4 regions of the Pantoea sp. X-Soil-MYKO-1289 genome follow, and region 4 is predicted to be linked to each of the others. Evidence: predicted binding sites of a transcription regulator. Region 4 holds the regulator's gene; each other region holds the start of a gene.
What was found. The regulator PurR, encoded in region 4, represses purine synthesis genes. The targets are predictions, from matches to a motif close to CANGCAAACGTTTGCNTG.
Positions count from the first base shown of each region.

Region 1: a site for PurR is predicted at 1,859-1,876, ahead of serA (phosphoglycerate dehydrogenase). Genes of this name have one in related genera too.
Region 2: a site for PurR is predicted at 1,874-1,891, ahead of purH (bifunctional phosphoribosylaminoimidazolecarboxamide formyltransferase/IMP cyclohydrolase). Genes of this name have one in related genera too.
Region 3: a site for PurR is predicted at 1,420-1,437, ahead of carA (glutamine-hydrolyzing carbamoyl-phosphate synthase small subunit). Genes of this name have one in related genera too.

Region 1 is NZ_AP036004.1:748,254-752,192, reverse strand. Features, by position in the region: gene AC6I7Z_RS03590 (5-formyltetrahydrofolate cyclo-ligase) at 1-464, shown strand, start outside; gene serA (phosphoglycerate dehydrogenase) at 540-1,778, opposite strand; gene rpiA (ribose-5-phosphate isomerase RpiA) at 2,059-2,718, opposite strand; gene AC6I7Z_RS03575 (LysR family transcriptional regulator ArgP) at 2,926-3,831, shown strand; gene AC6I7Z_RS03570 (oxidative stress defense protein) at 3,933-3,939, opposite strand, start outside.
Region 2 is NZ_AP036004.1:3,766,683-3,770,621, reverse strand. Features, by position in the region: gene purD (phosphoribosylamine--glycine ligase) at 1-130, opposite strand, end outside; gene purH (bifunctional phosphoribosylaminoimidazolecarboxamide formyltransferase/IMP cyclohydrolase) at 147-1,736, opposite strand; rRNA gene AC6I7Z_RS17920 (16S ribosomal RNA) at 2,351-3,892, shown strand.
Region 3 is NZ_AP036004.1:3,354,044-3,357,982, reverse strand. Features, by position in the region: gene ispH (4-hydroxy-3-methylbut-2-enyl diphosphate reductase) at 1-162, shown strand, start outside; gene dapB (4-hydroxy-tetrahydrodipicolinate reductase) at 376-1,191, shown strand; gene carA (glutamine-hydrolyzing carbamoyl-phosphate synthase small subunit) at 1,660-2,808, shown strand; gene carB (carbamoyl-phosphate synthase large subunit) at 2,823-3,939, shown strand, end outside.
Region 4 is NZ_AP036004.1:1,860,275-1,864,213, reverse strand. Features, by position in the region: gene AC6I7Z_RS08935 (C40 family peptidase) at 1-706, shown strand, start outside; gene cydH (cytochrome bd-I oxidase subunit CydH) at 754-843, opposite strand; gene purR (HTH-type transcriptional repressor PurR) at 1,129-2,154, shown strand; gene punR (DNA-binding transcriptional activator PunR) at 2,151-3,056, opposite strand; gene punC (purine nucleoside transporter PunC) at 3,176-3,939, shown strand, end outside.

The DNA.
Region 1 (3,939 bases), 1.1 Mb from region 4:
CTCTCGCCAACGCCAGCCATATCGCGCTCTTTTTGTCGGTAGACGGCGAGCTTAATACCCGTCCGCTTATCGCTAAGCTGTGGCAGCAGAAAAAGCAGGTTTATCTGCCGGTGCTGCACCCTTTCTCCGCTGGCCAGCTGCTGTTTCTGCGCTATACGCCGGAAACCACGCTAACGCCGAATAAACTGCGTATTCCCGAACCGCCGCTCGATATCCGCCAGCTGATTACGCTGGATCGGCTGGATGTAATGATGGTGCCGCTGGTGGCGTTTGACAGCAGCGGGCAGCGGCTCGGCATGGGCGGCGGCTTTTACGACCGCACTCTGCAGAACTGGCGTCGGCACGGTTTTTTACCGGTGGGCGTGGCGCATGACTGTCAGCAGGTGGAGCGATTGCCCGCAGAGGAATGGGATGTGCCGCTGCCCGCCGTCTTGACGCCGTCGCGCCTGTGGCAGTGGGAATAGCAGGCGTGAGCCAGAGGCGGAAACAGACGGGCCGTCTGTGAAAAAAACAGACGGCCCGGTTTCAGTAAAGCGGAATCAGTAGAGCAGACGAGCGCGAATGGTGCCCGGGATCGCCTTCATCAGCTGCAGCGCTTTGTCCGCCAGATCCTGCGGCGCATCGATATCGATAACCACGTAACCCATCATCGGCGAAGTTTGCAGGAACTGCGCAGCGATGTTGATGCCCTGTTCGGCAAAGATCTGGTTGATGGCCGTCAGCACGCCCGGACGGTTTTCATGAATGTGCAGCAGACGGCTGGCGCTGGCGCCGTGCATCGGCAGCGACACTTCCGGGAAGTTGACCGCCGAGAGCGTTGAGCCGTTATCGGAATATTTAGCCAGCTTGCCCGCGACTTCGATACCGATATTCTCCTGCGCCTCCTGGGTCGATCCGCCGATGTGCGGCGTCAGGATCACGTTATCGAACTCGCACAGCGGCGAATTAAAGGGTTCGCTGTTGGTCGCCGGCTCAAGCGGGAAGACGTCGATTGCGGCGCCCGCCAGATGCTTGCTCCCCAGCGCGTCGCACAGCGCCGGAATATCGACCACGGTGCCGCGCGAAGCGTTGATCAGCAACGCGCCCTTCTTCATCTGCGCCAGCTCCTGCGCGCCGATCATATCCTGCGTCGAGGGGGTTTCCGGCACGTGCAGGCTCACCACGTCGCTCATATTCAGCAGGTCGGCCAGGTGGCGCACCTGGGTGGCGTTGCCGAGCGGCAGTTTATTTTCGATGTCGTAGAAAAAGACGTGCATGCCCAGGCTTTCAGCCAGCACGCCAAGCTGCATGCCGATATGGCCGTAGCCGACGATGCCGAGCTTTTTGCCGCGCGCCTCAAACGAGCCGACGGCGTTTTTGTTCCAGATGCCGCGGTGCGCTTTGGCGTTCGCTTCAGGAATGCCGCGCAGCATCAGCAGCATTTCGCCGATAACCAGTTCGGCGACCGAGCGGGTATTGGAGAACGGCGCGTTGAACACTGGAATGCCGCGCGTCGCCGCCGCGTTAAGATCGACCTGATTGGTGCCGATGCAGAAACAGCCTACGGCGACCAGTTTTTCCGCCGCGGCGAAAATCTCTTCCGTCAGTTGGGTGCGGGAGCGGATGCCGATGAAGTGCGCATCCCGAATGGAGGCTTTCAGCGCTTCGTCATCCAGCGCGCCTTTATGGAATTCGATGTTGGTGTAACCCGCCGCGCGCAGATTTTCCAGCGCGCTCTGGTGAACGCCTTCCACCAGCAGGAACTTAATCTTGTCTTTTTCCAGTGATACCTTTGCCATTTCCCCGACCCTATTGTGATTTCAACAATGGCCGCCATAAGCGCGCCTTCTGTCAAAATATCAAAAATTACGCCTGCGGCAATACAACCGTTTGCCTCGCGGTCAGCACGGGCAAGGCTGAGCCCAGCACATTGCCGCACAAAATCGGGAGCTGAACGACGAACAAAGAACGAACCTGCTGTGGATGACGGTTATGTGACATAAGTCACCGAATTTAGGCAGCGAAAGAAAAGATGTTTTGCGCAGGGAAATAACCGGCGCGTTTATCGCGCCGGACAGATCATTTTTCGATGGTTTTTACGCCGTCCGGCGTGCCGATCAGGGCGATATCGGCGCCGCGCGTAGCAAACAAGCCGACGGTGACCACGCCGGGCAATGCGTTGATGCTTTTCTCCAGCGCGACGGGATCGAGAATCGTCAGGTTATGCACATCGAGAATAATATTGCCGTTATCGGTGACGACATGCTGGCGATACTCCGGCAGGCCGCCGAGCTTAACCAGCTCGCGGGCGACGAAGGCGCGCGCCATCGGGATCACCTCGACCGGCAGCGGGAAATGCCCCAGCACGTCCACCTCTTTCGAGGCGTCGGCGATGCAGATGAACTTGCGCGCGACGGCCGCCACGATCTTCTCGCGCGTCAGGGCCGCGCCGCCGCCTTTGATCATCTGCATCTGCGGGTTGATCTCATCCGCGCCGTCGACGTAGATCGCCAGATCGTCGATCTCATTGAGATCGAAGACCGGAATGCCAAGCGCTTTCAGCTTCAGCGTCGAGGCTTCCGAGCTGGAGACCGCGCCCTCTATCTGATGTTTCATCGTGGCGAGCGCATCGATAAAGTGCGCGGCGGTGGAGCCGGTGCCGACGCCGACGACACTACCCGGCTGCACATATTTCAGTGCGGCCCAGCCTACGGCTTTTTTCAGTTCATCCTGGGTCATGATATGTTTAAAACCTGTGCGACAACGAAGTGCGCGTAGTATAAAGCAACGCTCGCCGAATGTGCGCGGCTGTTTCCGCTGACGTGATCGCTTTGGAAGCCAGCCCGCAAAAAAGGCGACGCGCGGCGCAGGGAAAGCGCCTTCGACGCGCGCCAGATGAATTTTTTGTGGCATAGTATCGTCCACCCTGAAGGAGAGAGAACAACAATGAAACGCCCCGATTATCGAACGCTTCAGGCGCTGGACGCAGTGATTCGCGAACGCGGCTTTGAGCGCGCCGCACAAAAGTTATGCATTACGCAGTCGGCCGTATCGCAGCGTATCAAGCAGCTGGAGAATCTGTTTGGCCAGCCGCTGCTGGTGCGTACCGTGCCGCCGCGCCCCACCGAACAGGGACAGAAGCTGCTGGCGCTGCTGCATCAGGTAGAGCTGCTGGAAGAGGAGTGGCTGAGCGACGAGAACGGCGGCACCACGCCGCTGCTGCTGTCGCTGGCGGTTAACGCCGACAGCCTGGCGACCTGGCTGCTGCCTGCGCTGAAAGATGTGCTGGCGGACTCGCCGGTGCGCCTTAATTTGCAGGTCGAAGATGAAACCCGTACGCAGGAACGGCTGCGCCGCGGCGAAGTGGTGGGCGCGGTCAGTATTCAGCCGCAGCCGCTGCCGAGCTGCCTGGTCGATCAGCTTGGCGCGCTCGACTATCTGTTCGTCGCCTCGCCGGAGTTCGCCGCGCGCTACTTCCCCAACGGCGTGACGCGCTCGGCGCTGCTCAAGGCGCCAGCGGTCGCTTTTGACCATCTCGACGATATGCATCAGGCCTTTTTACAGCAGAATTTCGATCTGTCGCCGGGCAGCGTGCCCTGCCATATCGTTAACTCTTCGGAAGCCTTTGTGCAGCTGGCGCGTCAGGGGTCGACCTGCTGTATGATCCCGCACCTGCAGATTGAGCGCGAGCTGGCCAGCGGCGAACTGCTCGATTTGACGCCGGGCCTTTGCCAGCGTCGCATGCTTTACTGGCACCGCTTCGCGCCGGAGAGCCGCCTGATGCGCCGCGTCACCGACGCGCTAATCTCCCACGGCCATCGCGTGCTGCGCCAGGATGATTTAGCGGCCTGAGCAAGCGCGCGCCTTAAGCAAGGTGCGCACGCCACCCGCGTTTGTCTTATTTGTTGTCTGACAAACAATCAAAAAAAGGGGCGCTTAGCGCCCCTTTTCCATTACTGC
Region 2 (3,939 bases), 1.9 Mb from region 4:
GCAGCGCGGGCTCCAGCGCGGTGCCGGCGTTGCCGGGCGCGACGAATACCGTTTCCGCCAGCGGCGACTGCGCCGCTTTCCAGGCCAGAGCGTGTTCACGACCGCCGTTGCCAATCACTAAAATTTTCATATTGCTCTCCGGATAATTAATGGCGGAAGTGGCGCATGTCAGTGAAGATCATGGCGATGCCGTGCTCATCTGCCGCGGCGATAACCTCCTCGTCGCGAATAGAGCCGCCCGGCTGGATAACGCAGGTGACGCCGACGGCCGCCGCGGCATCGATACCGTCGCGGAACGGGAAGAACGCATCGGAAGCCATCGCCGAGCCTTTTACCTCCAGCCCTTCGTCCGCCGCCTTGATGCCGGCGATCTTAGCGGAGTAGACGCGGCTCATCTGGCCGGCGCCGATGCCGATGGTCATATTGTCGCGCGCATAAACGATGGCGTTGGATTTCACGAACTTCGCGACCTTCCAGCAGAAGAGCGCGTCGCGCAGCTCCTGCTCGCTCGGCTGACGCTTGCTGACCACGCGCAGCTGGCTCGCGTCTACCATGCCCAGATCGCGATCCTGCACCAGCAGGCCGCCGGTAACGCGTTTAAAGTCGAGACCGGCGACGCGCGCCTGCCACTGGCCGCAAACCAGCACGCGAACGTTCTGCTTGGCCGCCGTAACTTTCAGCGCCGCTTCGCTGGCGGAAGGGGCGATGATCACTTCGACGAACTGACGGCTGATGATCGCCTGCGCGGTGGCTTCATCCAGCTCGCGGTTGAAAGCGATAATGCCGCCGAAGGCAGAGGTCGGGTCGGTCTGATAAGCGCGCTCGTACGCCTCAAGGATCGATGCGCCAACGGCGACGCCGCAGGGGTTAGCATGTTTGACGATAACGCACGCCGCTTCGCTGAACGCCTTCACGCACTCCAGCGCCGCGTCGGTATCGGCAATGTTGTTATAGGAGAGCGCTTTGCCCTGCACCTGCTGCGCGGTCGCCACCGACGCTTCCTGCACGTTCTCTTCTATATAGAAGGCGGCGTCCTGATGGCTGTTTTCGCCGTAGCGCATATCCTGCTTCTTAATGAAGTTCAGGTTGAGCGTGCGCGGGAAACGGCCGGCGGGTTGATTACGCTCCCCATGATAGGCGGGAACCAGCGAGCCAAAGTAGTTGGCGATCATGCTGTCGTAGGCCGCGGTATGCTCAAACGCTTTAATCGCAAGGTCAAAACGGGTTTCCAGCGTCAGCGAGTTTTCGTTGGCGTCCAGCTCCGCCACAATGGCGTCGTAGTCGCTGCTCTTGACCACAATCGCTACGTCTTTATGGTTCTTGGCGGCTGAGCGCACCATGGTCGGGCCGCCGATATCGATATTCTCGACCGCATCTTCCAGCGTGCAGCCTTCGCGCGCGACGGTTTGCGCGAAGGGATAGAGGTTAACCACCACCATATCGATAGGTTCGATAGCGTGCTGCGCCATAATGGCATCATCCTGGCCGCGACGACCCAGAATGCCGCCATGCACTTTCGGGTGCAGCGTTTTGACGCGTCCATCCATCATTTCCGGGAAGCCGGTGTAGTCAGACACTTCGGTAACGGCGAGACCCGCATCGGCCAGCAGGCGAGCGGTTCCGCCTGTAGAGAGGAGTTCGACGCCGCGGCTGGAGAGCGCCTGAGCAAATTCGAGGATACCTGCTTTGTCTGAGACACTCAGCAGAGCGCGGCGTACAGGACGACGTTGTTGCATGGTGGTTTTATCCCTTGGCTTTGTTTCGCGTAAATAAGAGCGTTACATCAAGCTTAGCGATCTTCTTATGAATAAAAAGAGGCGAAACTTCAGGTAACGCCCCGAAAAGGGGCATCCGTGACGTCGCGGGGCATTGTAGCGAAAACGTTTGCGTGCTGCTCGCAAAAATTCGTTTTGAAATGCATTGTGGATAACTTTGTGGGTAATCACGTATAAGGCGGGGTTTTGCTGTGGAATGCAGCGAACGGTCATTTTTCTGCAATTTAGCTGTTGCGCTCTCTGAACGACTCCCTATAATGCGCCTCCATCGACACGGCACAACGGCTTACGGAATGCGGTGTTGAGGTGATGAAAGTCACCGTCAGTCAGAGCGAAAATAAACGCTTGACTGACACAGAGAGTAGCGTAATATACGCCACCTCGCAGCAGCAGGCTGAGCCGCTGGATGCACCGCTCTTTAACAATTTATCAGACAATCTGTGTGGGCACTCGAGAGCAGATATCAAAGCCTCCGGGCTTAAAAAATATCAAGCCTCACGAGTGGACACATAATGACATTCATTATGACGTTTTACAGATGAGCACCGCTTAACTGGTTTAAGCAAATCAAACTTAAATTGAAGAGTTTGATCATGGCTCAGATTGAACGCTGGCGGCAGGCCTAACACATGCAAGTCGAACGGCAGCACAGAAGAGCTTGCTCTTTGGGTGGCGAGTGGCGGACGGGTGAGTAATGTCTGGGAAACTGCCCGATGGAGGGGGATAACTACTGGAAACGGTAGCTAATACCGCATAACGTCGCGAGACCAAAGTGGGGGACCTTCGGGCCTCACACCATCGGATGTGCCCAGATGGGATTAGCTAGTAGGTGGGGTAACGGCTCACCTAGGCGACGATCCCTAGCTGGTCTGAGAGGATGACCAGCCACACTGGAACTGAGACACGGTCCAGACTCCTACGGGAGGCAGCAGTGGGGAATATTGCACAATGGGCGCAAGCCTGATGCAGCCATGCCGCGTGTATGAAGAAGGCCTTCGGGTTGTAAAGTACTTTCAGCGGGGAGGAAGGCGATGCGGTTAATAACCGCGTCGATTGACGTTACCCGCAGAAGAAGCACCGGCTAACTCCGTGCCAGCAGCCGCGGTAATACGGAGGGTGCAAGCGTTAATCGGAATTACTGGGCGTAAAGCGCACGCAGGCGGTCTGTCAAGTCGGATGTGAAATCCCCGGGCTTAACCTGGGAACTGCATTCGAAACTGGCAGGCTAGAGTCTTGTAGAGGGGGGTAGAATTCCAGGTGTAGCGGTGAAATGCGTAGAGATCTGGAGGAATACCGGTGGCGAAGGCGGCCCCCTGGACAAAGACTGACGCTCAGGTGCGAAAGCGTGGGGAGCAAACAGGATTAGATACCCTGGTAGTCCACGCCGTAAACGATGTCGACTTGGAGGCTGTTCCCCTGAGGAGTGGCTTCCGGAGCTAACGCGTTAAGTCGACCGCCTGGGGAGTACGGCCGCAAGGTTAAAACTCAAATGAATTGACGGGGGCCCGCACAAGCGGTGGAGCATGTGGTTTAATTCGATGCAACGCGAAGAACCTTACCTACTCTTGACATCCACGGAATTTGGCAGAGATGCCTTAGTGCCTTCGGGAACCGTGAGACAGGTGCTGCATGGCTGTCGTCAGCTCGTGTTGTGAAATGTTGGGTTAAGTCCCGCAACGAGCGCAACCCTTATCCTTTGTTGCCAGCGATTCGGTCGGGAACTCAAAGGAGACTGCCGGTGATAAACCGGAGGAAGGTGGGGATGACGTCAAGTCATCATGGCCCTTACGAGTAGGGCTACACACGTGCTACAATGGCGCATACAAAGAGAAGCGACCTCGCGAGAGCAAGCGGACCTCATAAAGTGCGTCGTAGTCCGGATCGGAGTCTGCAACTCGACTCCGTGAAGTCGGAATCGCTAGTAATCGTGGATCAGAATGCCACGGTGAATACGTTCCCGGGCCTTGTACACACCGCCCGTCACACCATGGGAGTGGGTTGCAAAAGAAGTAGGTAGCTTAACCTTCGGGAGGGCGCTTACCACTTTGTGATTCATGACTGGGGTGAAGTCGTAACAAGGTAACCGTAGGGGAACCTGCGGTTGGATCACCTCCTTACCTGAAGATACTGCCTTCGAAGTGCTCACACAGATTGTCTGATAGAA
Region 3 (3,939 bases), 1.5 Mb from region 4:
GTAACCGCTGGCGCATCGGCGCCCGACATTCTGGTGCAGCAGGTGATCCAGCGCCTGCGCGAAATGGGTGGCGAAGCGGCCATCGAGCTGATCGGCCGCGAAGAGAACATTGTTTTTGAAGTGCCGAAAGAGCTGCGCGTCGAAGTGCGCAACGTGCAGTAATCCAGCACCTCAGCTTGCTGAAAGGCCGACGACAGTCGGCCTTTTTTATGGGCGAAAGGGTTGAGTTCCAGCCAGCGGAATTGCTTTTACTGATAATCGGTAAGCGCTACCCTGAAATTCTAATTATCCCGGTTTAGTAGTGGCGCGTCTGGTAACTGACCGTTAACCTGATTGCGCTTTGCATGCATAGTTTTGTATCAGGAATGAATAAATATGAGTAATTACCGCATTGCCATCGTAGGCGCGTCCGGCCGCATGGGACGCAATCTGATTGAGGCGACGCAGCAGGCAGAGGGCGTCGAGCTGGGCGCCGCGCTGGTGCGTCCAGGATCCTCGCTGACTGGCAGCGACGCCGGCGAACTGGCCGGGCTGGGGAAAAACGGCGTGATTATCGCCGACGATTTACGCAGCGTGATGGATGATTTTGACGTGCTGGTGGATTTCACCCGTCCTGAAGGCACGCTGCACTATCTGGCGCTGTGCCGCGAATACAACAAGGCGATGGTGATCGGCACCACCGGCTTCGACGACGCGGGCAAAGCGGCGATTCAGGCCGCCGCCGCCGATATCAGCATCGTCTTCGCCGCCAATTTCAGCGTCGGCGTAAATCTGGTGCTTAAGCTGCTGGAGAAAGCGGCGAAGGTGATGGGCGACTACGCCGATATCGAAATTGTCGAAGCGCACCATCGTCATAAGGTTGATGCGCCTTCCGGCACGGCGCTGGCGATGGGCGAAGCGATTGCCGACGCCATGAGCTGGGATTTAAAGGATCATGCCGTCTACGCGCGCGAAGGCCATACCGGCGAGCGCAAGCCGCAGACTATCGGTTTTGCCACGGTGCGCGCGGGCGATATCGTCGGCGAGCATACGGCAATGTTTGCGGATACTGGCGAGCGTGTTGAGATTACCCACAAGGCTTCAAGCCGTATGACCTTCGCCAATGGCGCGGTTAAGGCGGCATTGTGGCTGAAAGAGAAGAAATCCGGCCTTTACGATATGCGAGACGTGCTGGATTTGTCGATGTTGTGATGTTGTGTACCATCGTGATGTGGTTATTTCAATCAGTAACCGGTTGATTGAACAGGGCGATAGCATTATCGCCCTTTATTTTTTGTGAAAATAACGTCTTTACATTATTTTTGATACGAGTTGTGTGAAAGTTGGGTTTTTTATAGTGGTTGAGGTTAAAAAAAGACCTTTTTTGACCATTTGGTCAAAAATAGTGGTCTTCACGGCCCGCTTTTATTTTATTTCTCTCAGGCAACCGTTTATTCCTGCCGGTAATATCGCTTTTTTGCGACTTATTCCTGGTTTTACCCTTCAGTGACTCGAAAACCACTAAAAAATCGCGCTTCAGGGTAGACAAGGCTGAGTGCGATCATTAGAATGCGCGCAATTTGCCAAAAATCGACCACTCAGGCGGTTTTTGCCTTGATTCAGGGCCAAATTTTGAATTAATATGCAAATATTGTGACTGTTTATTCCCTGGAGGATGTTTTGATTAAGTCAGCGCTCTTGGTTCTGGAAGACGGAACCCAATTCCACGGTCGGGCCATAGGGGCAACGGGATCGGCAGTGGGGGAGGTCGTTTTCAATACGTCAATGACCGGTTATCAAGAAATACTCACTGATCCCTCCTATTCCCGCCAGATCGTCACCCTCACTTATCCCCATATCGGCAATGTCGGCGTCAACGCCGCTGACGCAGAATCCACGCAAATTCACGCGCAAGGCCTGGTCATCCGCGACCTGCCGCTGATTGTCAGCAACTTCCGCAGCGAAGAGAGCCTGTCGGCTTATCTGCAGCGCAACAACGTGGTGGGCATCGCCGATATCGACACCCGCAAGCTGACGCGCCTGCTGCGCGAAAAAGGGGCGCAAAACGGCTGCATCATCGCGGGCGACAACCCGGATGCGGCGCTGGCGCTGCAGAAAGCGCAGGCGTTCCCGGGGCTGAAAGGGATGGATCTGGCGAAAGAAGTCACAACGGCGGAGACCTATAGCTGGCAGCAGGGCTCCTGGACGCTGAACGAGGGCCTGCCGCAGGCGAAGAGCGCGGAAGCGCTGCCGTATCACGTCGTGGCCTACGATTACGGCGTGAAATTCAATATCTTCCGCATGCTGGTGGATCGCGGCTGTCGCCTGACGGTGGTGCCGGCGCAGACGCCTGCCGAAGAGGTGCTGAAGCTTAACCCAGACGGGATTTTCCTCTCTAACGGACCGGGCGACCCGGAGCCGTGCGATTACGCCATCAGCGCGATCAAAGCCTTCCTCGAGACCGAGGTTCCGGTGTTCGGCATCTGCCTCGGCCATCAGCTGCTGGCGCTGGCGAGCGGCGCGAAAACGGTGAAGATGAAGCTTGGCCACCACGGCGGCAACCATCCGGTGCAGGATCTCGACAACAATCGCGTCATGATCACCGCGCAAAACCACGGCTTCGCCGTTGATGACGCCACCCTGCCGGCGAACCTGCGCGTGACGCACATTTCGCTGTTCGACAAAACGGTGCAGGGCATTCACCGCACCGATAAACCGGCGTTCAGCTTCCAGGGACATCCGGAAGCGAGCCCGGGCCCGCACGACGCTGCGCCGCTGTTCGATCACTTTATCGAGCTGATCGAAGCCTACCGTTCGAAAGCTAAGTAATCAGGAGCCAGAAAATGCCGAAACGTACAGATATAAAATCCATCCTGATCCTTGGCGCAGGCCCGATTGTTATCGGCCAGGCCTGTGAGTTTGACTACTCTGGCGCGCAGGCGTGTAAGGCGCTGCGCGAAGAGGGCTACCGCGTCATTCTGGTGAACTCCAACCCGGCGACCATTATGACCGACCCGGAGATGGCTGATGCGACCTATATCGAGCCGATTCACTGGGAAGTGGTACGCAAAATTATCGAAAAAGAGCGCCCGGATGCGGTGCTGCCGACCATGGGCGGACAGACCGCGCTGAACTGCGCGCTGGAGCTGGAGCGTCAGGGCGTGTTGGAAGAGTTCGGCGTCACCATGATTGGCGCCACGGCTGATGCGATTGACAAAGCAGAAGATCGCCGCCGTTTCGACGTGGCGATGAAAAGCATCGGACTGGATACGGCGCGTTCAGGCATCGCCCATACCATGGAAGAAGCGCTGGCCGTGGCTGAAGATGTTGGCTTCCCCTGCATTATTCGCCCCTCGTTCACCATGGGCGGCACCGGCGGCGGCATCGCCTATAACCGTGAAGAGTTTGAAGAGATCTGCGAACGCGGCCTTGACCTCTCGCCGACCAACGAGCTGCTGATCGATGAGTCGCTGATTGGCTGGAAAGAGTATGAGATGGAGGTGGTGCGCGACAAGAACGACAACTGCATCATCGTCTGCTCTATCGAAAACTTCGACGCCATGGGCATTCACACCGGCGACTCCATTACCGTCGCGCCGGCGCAGACGCTGACCGATAAAGAGTATCAGATCATGCGTAACGCCTCGCTGGCGGTGCTGCGTGAAATCGGCGTGGAAACAGGCGGCTCCAACGTGCAGTTCTCGGTCAACCCGAAGGACGGCCGTCTGATCGTGATCGAAATGAACCCGCGCGTGTCGCGCTCTTCGGCGCTCGCCTCCAAGGCGACCGGCTTCCCGATCGCTAAAGTGGCGGCCAAGCTGGCGGTCGGCTTTACGCTTGACGAGCTGATGAACGATATCACCGGCGGTCTGACTCCGGCGTCGTTCGAACCCTCTATCGACTATGTCGTCACCAAGATCCCGCGCTTTAACTTCGAGAAATTCGCCGGCGCGAACGACC
Region 4 (3,939 bases):
GCACAAGGCGGAGAAAAAAAGCGCGCGCGAAGATGAGCGCCGCAAACGGCGACCGGTCAAAACCAGCGCGAAAAAAACGCGCCCTTCTACTGCGCAAAAACTCAAACTGAAAAAGCAGAAGAAAATTGAAACGGCTAAGCTTTCCCCTTCCGCCGCCGATACGAAAAAAACCCTTAAATCTTCTCACAAACGCTATGGCCGCCAGCGCACGCTGAGCACCGCAAAAGCCGCCACTCTCCCGCAGCTGAATGCCGACGACACCTCTACCATCAAAATGAGCAAGTCCCATCGCCTGCGCTACCAGAAAGCGCGCGAAACGGCGATGACCAAACTGATGGGTCAGCTGGGCAAGCCCTACCAGTGGGGCGGTACCTCGCCGCATACCGGTTTTGACTGCAGCGGCCTCGTCTGGTACGCCTATAAAGATTTGGTGAAATTCAGAATTCCACGCACCGCCAACGAAATGTATCACCTGCGCGACGCTGCGCCGGTCAAGCGCGAGTCGCTGGAGAAAGGCGATCTGGTCTTCTTCCGTATCAACGGCCGCGGCACCGCCGACCACGTTGGGGTTTACCTTGGCAACGGCAAATTTATTCAGTCGCCGCGCACCGGCAAAGATATCCAGATTAGCGGGCTTTCGGATGATTACTGGCAGCGTCACTATATCGGCGCGCGACGAGTGATGACGCCGAAAACCATTCGCTAAACGCCATAAAAAAACCGGGATAATCCCGGTTTTTTTATCGCTCTCTGTTAGTGCATGACGGCGGTAAAACCAAACGCCACAATCATCAGCAGCGCCGCGCCGGTAGTCATTAATGCCAGTTTCAAATCGGTGCTCATTACCTCTCCTTATCCACACAGTTGTCAGGGTCTTATGCGATTTTCCCATAGTTGCCGGTAAAAATCTCGTTTTATCCCGCAAGCCTTGTTAGAATCCCCGGCTTTGTTGCGCAACTGACGCAACGCCCGTGCCGTTCGCACGCAACAGCCCCTGTTTTGTCCTGCCCAGTGAGTATTTCACCGACAAAAACTGTAGCGAATTAACAGAAAACTCTCTTAGCGGACGCAAACGTTTAACATTATGCTTATCAGTGGCTTATTGATAAGTTCTGGAGTCTCTTTTCAATGGCAACAATTAAAGATGTCGCGAAGCGCGCGGGTGTTTCCACCACCACCGTTTCCCACGTGATCAATAAAACGCGCTTCGTTGCGGAAGAGACGCGCAACGCCGTCTGGCAGGCGATACAGGAATTACACTATTCGCCCAGCGCCGTGGCGCGCAGCCTGAAGGTCAACCACACCAAAACGCTGGGGCTGCTCGCCACCTCCAGCGAAGCGCCCTATTTTGCGGAAATCATCGAAGCGGTCGAGCATCACTGCTTTGAGCGCGGCTATACCCTCATTCTCGGCAACGCTCATAACGATCTGCAGAAGCAGCGCGCCTATCTGTCGATGATGGCGCAAAAGCGCGTCGACGGCCTGCTGGTGATGTGCTCCGAGTATCCGGACGATTTGCTGAAGATGCTGGAAGAGAACCGCAATATTCCGATGGTGGTGATGGACTGGGGCGAATCGCGCGGCGACTTTACCGACACCGTGCTCGATAACGCCTTCCAGGGCGGCTATCTGGCGGGACGCTATCTTATTGAGCGCGGCCATCGCGATATCGGCGCCATTCCCGGCCAGCTGGAGCGCAATACCGGCGGCGGGCGCCATGCGGGCTTTTTGCAAGCGCTGCAGGAAGCGGGCATCGCGGTACGTCCCGAGTGGATCGTTCAGGGCGATTTCGAGCCGGAATCGGGCTATCAGGCGATGCAGCAGATCCTGCAGCAGAAGCAGCGCCCAACGGCGATCTTCTGCGGCGGCGATATTATGGCGATGGGCGCGATCTGCGCCGCCGACGAGATGGGGCTGCGCGTGCCGCAGGATATTTCGGTGATCGGCTATGACAACGTGCGCAACGCGCGCTACTTCACGCCGGCGCTGACTACCGTGCATCAGCCGAAAGCCCAGCTGGGCGAGAAGGCGCTGGAGATGCTGCTCGACCGCATTACCAGCAAACGCGAAGTGTCGCAGACCATCGAAGTGCATCCCACGCTGATTGAGCGCCGCTCGGTCGGCGACGGCCCTTTTCGCGACTACCGCCGTTAATCCTCGCTTAACCACTCCTGATTGAGCGTTCGCGCATCGCCGAGATAGCTGAGCAGCCAGCTGAGCGCCGGCGATGCGCGCGCCTCCGACCAGCTCACGCAGCAGGGACTTTCCGGAAAGGGCGCAGGCAGCGTCAGCTCCGCCAGCTCGCCCTTATCCAGCAGCGGACGCGCCAGATGGCCCGGCATCATCGCCACGCATAAGCCATCCAGCACGCACGCCAGCCCCGCCTGCCAGTCCGGTACCACCAGTCGCCGCTGGTTATCCAGCGTCCAGGTCATGCGCCGCGGCAGCGCGCGCGAGGTATCCTCCAGCACCAGCGACGGCCAGGCGCGTAGCGCGTCGTCGTCGAGCTGCGGCTGCCGCGTCAGCGGATGCTGGCGCGCCACGACGCAGCGCCAGTTCAGCGCGCCCATATCGCGAAAGGAGAAACGCCCGCCGACCGGGATCGCCTGGGTGGCGCCGATCGCCACGTCGACGCGTCCGTCGGCCAGCGCGTCCCAGACGCCGTTAAACACCTCATAGCTGATGTGCAGCTCCATATCGGGAAAGTGGCGATAGAAGTCGGTCACCAGCTGACGACTGCGCGGCAGCTTCACGATGCGATCGACCGCGATGCTGAGCTGCCCGCGCCAGCCGTTCGCCAGCTGCTGACACTGTCTGCGGGTAGCGAGCATTTTTTTGATAACCTCACGGCCCTCGCGCACAAAATGCTCGCCAGCGGCGGTCAACGCCACCTCGCGATGCTGCCGTTCGAACAGCGGCACCGCCAGCCAGGTTTCCAGCTGGCGCACCGTATAGCTGACGGCAGAAGGCACGCGATGCAGCTCCTGCGCGGCGGCGCTAAAACTGCCGGTGCGCGCCACGGCGTCTACCACTTCAAGCGCATATTCGGACCACATGCTTTTTCCTTTCAAAAATTTTCACAGCACTCTGCAAATATTAACGTTTCACAGCGGCAGGCGCACCCTTTTACACTTTGCCGCGTTTAACCTGCCTGACGAAAATGAGATTAAAAACCATGCTGTCATCAAAAGGATTTATGCCTTACCTCGCCCTGCTCAGCATGCTGGGCTTTCTGGCGACCGATATGTATTTGCCCGCCTTCGGCGCGATGCGCATCAGCTTCAATACCTCGCCCGGCATTATCAGCGCCAGTATGAGCCTGTTCCTGGCGGGCTTCGCCATCGGCCAGCTTTTCTGGGGCCCGCTTTCCGACCGCATCGGGCGCAAACCGGTTCTGCTGATGGGGCTGGGGCTGTTCGCGCTCGGCTGCGCCGGCATGCTGTGGGTGGAAAATGCAATGCTGATGCTGGCGCTGCGCTTTATTCAGGCGATCGGCGTCTGCGCCGCGGCGGTGAGCTGGCAGGCGCTGGTGGTGGACCGCTATCCGCGCGCGCGCGCCAATAAGGTGTTCGCCACCATTATGCCGCTGGTGGCGCTTTCGCCCGCGCTGGCGCCGCTGCTTGGCGCCTGGCTGATTAGCCATTTTCACTGGCGCGCGATTTTTCTGGTGCTGACGCTGACCGGCGTGGCGCTGATGCTGGTAACGCTGCGCCTGCCCGCCAGTCGTCCGACAGCGCAAGAAGCGAACGATCAGCCGGGCTTTTTCTCGCTGCTGCGCTCTGGCGTCTATGGCGGCAACGTGTTGATTTATGCCGCCTGCTCCGCCAGCTTTTTCGCCTGGCTGACCGGCTCGCCCTTTATTCTCGCCGATGCGGGCCTGACGCCGGCGGATATCGGCCTGAGCTATATTCCGCAAACCATCGCCTTTTTGCTGGGCGG